DNA from 2 places in the Providencia sp. PROV200 genome. Region 1 is predicted to be linked to the other one. Evidence: predicted binding sites of a transcription regulator. Region 1 holds the regulator's gene; the other holds the start of a gene.

Region 1 (2,208 bases):
CTATAGTAGCCCTATCTGTAATTTTAACCTTTCCATTTTCAAACTTAACGCATAGTTCTTTCTTTTTATTTGTTTTAAAAACATCTCTGAACTTGCGAATACTTTTTTCATGAATGGATTTTATTTTATATTTAAAATTAGATAGCGTACCTGCGGAACGGTTTAAATGAAAATCTACAAACGTTGAGGTTTCAACGTTGTTTTTTTTAGTTGTTTGCATTGGTAAGTCTTCCTGAGTTTTATGGGTAATTGAATGGTCTTCTACTGGGGTAAAATTTTTTTCTATTTTTCTCGAATTTTTAAATATGAGGGGATAGCGAGAAACTAAGCTCTGATCTTGAGAACTAGGCATATTTTTAAAAAAATCAAGGCTAGTCTTGAAATCGATAGAGCGGATGTCAATATTTTTATTTTTTTGAGTTCCAAAAACAATCTTATGTTTAGGATCAAATACCTTATAAGTTGGCTGGGTATTAGGTAGCAAACTTCCTATATTTAATGAAGATATAAAATTTACATTTCGCGTATTTTTCATCGACTCTGTAGTTTTATTTGCTAATGCAGGGAATTTTACAGATGTGGAATTTGCATATTGTAATTTCTTAAAAAAATTCTTATTTTGTTGAAAGTTGTTAATAACGCTATTCGTAATATTTCCTGATTGTGGCAAGGAAAATTGGTGGTTTTGGTTGCTATTAATGGGCATATATAAATTCCCGAATGATTATGTATTAATTATCCATGATTTTATATAAGCATATTTTAAATAATATCAAAAAACGCGAGTATACTTGAAAATTAATAGAGGAGTGGGTACAAGAGAAAAGTGTAAACAGCGATATATTGCTGTTTACACTAAGAGTCTAGCCAACCAAGTTTGGCTAAAATATTAATTAACGGGTGCCGTAGACAACAATGGTTTTGCCGTGCGCAGAGATCAGGTTTTGATCTTCTAGCATTTTTAAAATACGACCGACTGTTTCACGGGAACAACCCACGATTTGGCCAATTTCCTGACGAGTGATTTTGATTTGCATTCCATCTGGATGTGTCATTGCATCGGGTTGTTTGGCTAAATTTAATAGGGTTTGAGCTATACGGCCTGTCACATCTAAGAAGGCGAGGTTGCCCACTTTTTCAGACGTGGTTTGCAGGCGACTAGCCATTTGCGCAGAAAGGCGCATTAAAATATCAGGGTTTACCTGAATCAATTGACGGAATTTTTTGTAAGAAATTTCAGCAACTTCGCAGGCGACTTTTGCTCTAACCCACGCAGTGCGTTCCTGCCCTTCTTCAAATAACCCAAGCTCACCAATGAAATCCCCTTGATTCAGGTAAGAGAGGATCATTTCTTTGCCTTCTTCATCTTTAATTAAAACAGCCACCGAACCTTTAACGATATAGTAAAGGGTTTCTGCTTTCTCACCCTGATGGATAAGAGTGCTCTTGGATGGATATTTATGAATATGGCAGTGTGACAAAAACCATTCAAGAGTAGGGTCTGTTTGTGGCTTGCCGAGAACCATTAGCGTTATCCTCTGTATGTTATTGCAGCCATTCAGAAAAACGAATTAGAAAGGCTGGCTTTAAAGTCACTAGCTTAGCATATTAATTTGCCTTATATACCTTTAAATAATCTAACAGCTGATTGGTTCAGCGTTTTTGATTGCTTTGGGTAACGCAAATTGATATCAACACTATAATATGATCAATTAAACCGTTGAGTTTTGATCTTAATCCTATCAACTAAGTATTGTTTGTAGCATATTCAATACAGAAAGTCTCCCCTGTATCGCTTCAGCCAAATAAAGTTGATATAACATTCATTATATCTATGGAACAATGTAGCCTTTAAGTCGATTTCATTTCAAGGGGAAATACAATGGAAGCAAGAGTAAAGTGGGTTGAAGGGCTTTCTTTTTTAGGTGAGTCAGCGTCTGGACACCAAGTGATGATGGATGGGAATGCGGGGGATAAGGCCCCAAGCCCAATGGAAATGGTGCTCATGGCAGCAGGTGGCTGTAGTGCGATTGATGTCGTTTCGATTTTACAAAAGGGTCGTTACGATGTGACTAATTGTGAAGTTAAGTTAACGTCACAGCGCCGTGAAGAAGCCCCGCGTTATTTTGTAAAAATCCATTTGCATTTTATTGTAGCTGGGAATGAATTAACAGAAAAAGGGGTCGAACGTGCGGTTCAACTTTCCGC
Region 2 (2,208 bases), 300 kb from region 1:
TCTAACGCACCAGAACGGAACAGGACTCCAGGCTTAATTTTTCCACCATTAGCGAGTTTTTTACCACCGAGATCGCGGAAGTTAATACCGCCTTTTAAAGGCAAAACAGAAGGATGAAGATAAGGTGTTGTTGACATAATAATTCCTTTTCGCCCTATAGCTTTCATTCCAGTTAACAATAAAACAAATGTAACCTGAATAATTTAAGGGCACATAATATTGATAATTGTTTTTATGACAATAACAGATCTAGCAAATAAGAGGATCAGAATATTTCCTGAAAACTAATGAATAATGGCTAAATCTATAGAGGAAATAAAGAGAGATGAAAAATAGATAAAAGGACTAAGCCCGCCTACTTTTCGTCCACAACCGAGTGAAATTCAAGTAAGCGAGCCAGTAAATCACGAACTACAGTAAGCGGCGAGCGGCTTCAACCACAATGCTTAACACGTTACCTTCCGTTTTCTTCAGTAACGCTTCATTTGGAATTTCTTGCTGGGTACGATTTACAATAACACCAGCCACCATACCTGCACGCAAGCCTTTACTACTTGAACACATGGTCAGTAATGTCGCTGACTCCATTTCATAGTTCATCACGCCCATGTCTTGCCACTCTTTCATCGACCCTCTGAAGTGACGCATTACACGGCCGGTATAGGTATCATAGCGTTCTTGACCTGGGTAGAAGGTATCTGATGATGCAGTGACACCGACATGAACGGTTGCGCCCGCGTCTTTCGCAGCAGCATAAAGCGCATTGGTGCAGTTAAAATCAGCAACTGCAGGGTATTCTAATGGTGCAAAGTGTTGGCTAGCGCCATCTAAACGTACAGCTCCCGTAGTGACTAACACATCACCGACATTGATATCTTCTTGAATTGCACCCGTTGTACCGATACGTAAGAACGTGCGGATACCAAGTTGTGCCAATTCTTCTACGGCAATCGAGGTTGATGGCCCACCAATACCCGTTGAACAAACAATGACGGCTTTGCCGTCAAGTTCACCACGCCAAGAGGTATATTCACGTAATGACGCAAGGTGTACAGGGTTATCCATCAGACGTGCAATTTTTTCAACACGGTTAGGATCCCCAGGAACAATCGCTACGGTCGCACCCTGTAAGTCACTTTTCTTTAAACCTAAGTGGAAAACGTCGGACATTTCAAACTCCTTTACACAATGGCATCATTAAATCAGTCGATACTGATTAATCGTTATTTGTAATATAACGAGAAAACGATAAATTTTTAGTGATGGCCGTCACCTTTAATGAAAACAATAAAAGTTTGATTTCATCATTTAGTGATTTGAATCACATATATTCATTGTCTTTATTTCTCTTTAACATCCATTGTCATCAGTATAGATGAAAGTTTGACATAACGAAAAAAGCGCCCAAATGACTGGGCGCTTTGATTATTTGGCAGAACTAAAACTGATAACGCTATGTTAGAGAATTACATCAAGAATGAGGACACCAACTAGACCTATCGCCCACGCAATGGTGGTCGGAATAGACCAAACAATGATTTGTTGTTTAACGTCCTTAATTCCCATCATTCTGTTCACCACCCAATACAGGCTATCGTTGAAGTAACCGAAGAACAGAGACCCCATGGTTGCCGCTTGCGCCGCGACCAATAAGTTAATATCAGGTATTTGGCTAATAATTGGTGCAGAAATAGATGCTGCAGTAATCATTGCTACTGTACCCGAACCTTGAATCAAACGAACCAACGTTGCGATGATAAACGGAATCAATACAGGTGTAATCGGCAGATTTGCCACGTGTTCTGCAAGAATATTTCCTGTGCCACTATCACGCAGTACTGCACCTAATGCACCACCAGCCCCCGTTACAAGTAGGATGATACCGGCAGCTTGCAAGCCCTCTTCCATACGGTCGATGACTTCTTCTTTTGTTGCTTTTGGCATTAATGTGTAAACAGAGATCAACACACTAATTGATAATGCGATAATCGGTGCACCTAAAAATTGAAACGTTTGGAAGTACCAATTGCTTTCCATGCCTTGGAAAGATTCCGTTTTTAGCATTAACCCATTGATTGCATTTATGAAAATTAACAAAATAGGCGTAATAATCGGTAAAAGCGATAAGAACAGGCTTGGTAATGGTTTATTCGCTTTTTCTTCCATATAACGAGCGTGAACTTCTTTCAGGTCTTCACTACCCGTTTC

The links. Region 1 encodes CRP, which controls carbon source genes, mostly activating them, when cyclic AMP is high. Its sites were predicted from a motif close to ATGTGANNNNNNTCACAT; they were not measured.
Region 2: a site for CRP is predicted at 1,310-1,327, ahead of udp (uridine phosphorylase). Genes of this name have one in related genera too.

The regions. Positions count from the first base shown of each region.
Region 1 covers NZ_CP096307.1:361,841-364,048, forward strand. Annotated here, with positions in the region: gene M1E86_RS01625 (hypothetical protein) at 1-706, opposite strand, end outside; gene crp (cAMP-activated global transcriptional regulator CRP) at 894-1,526, opposite strand; gene M1E86_RS01635 (OsmC family protein) at 1,883-2,208, shown strand, end outside.
Region 2 covers NZ_CP096307.1:659,520-661,727, reverse strand. Annotated here, with positions in the region: gene M1E86_RS02825 (tyrosine-protein phosphatase) at 1-137, opposite strand, end outside; gene udp (uridine phosphorylase) at 412-1,170, opposite strand; gene M1E86_RS02815 (GntP family permease) at 1,459-2,208, opposite strand, start outside.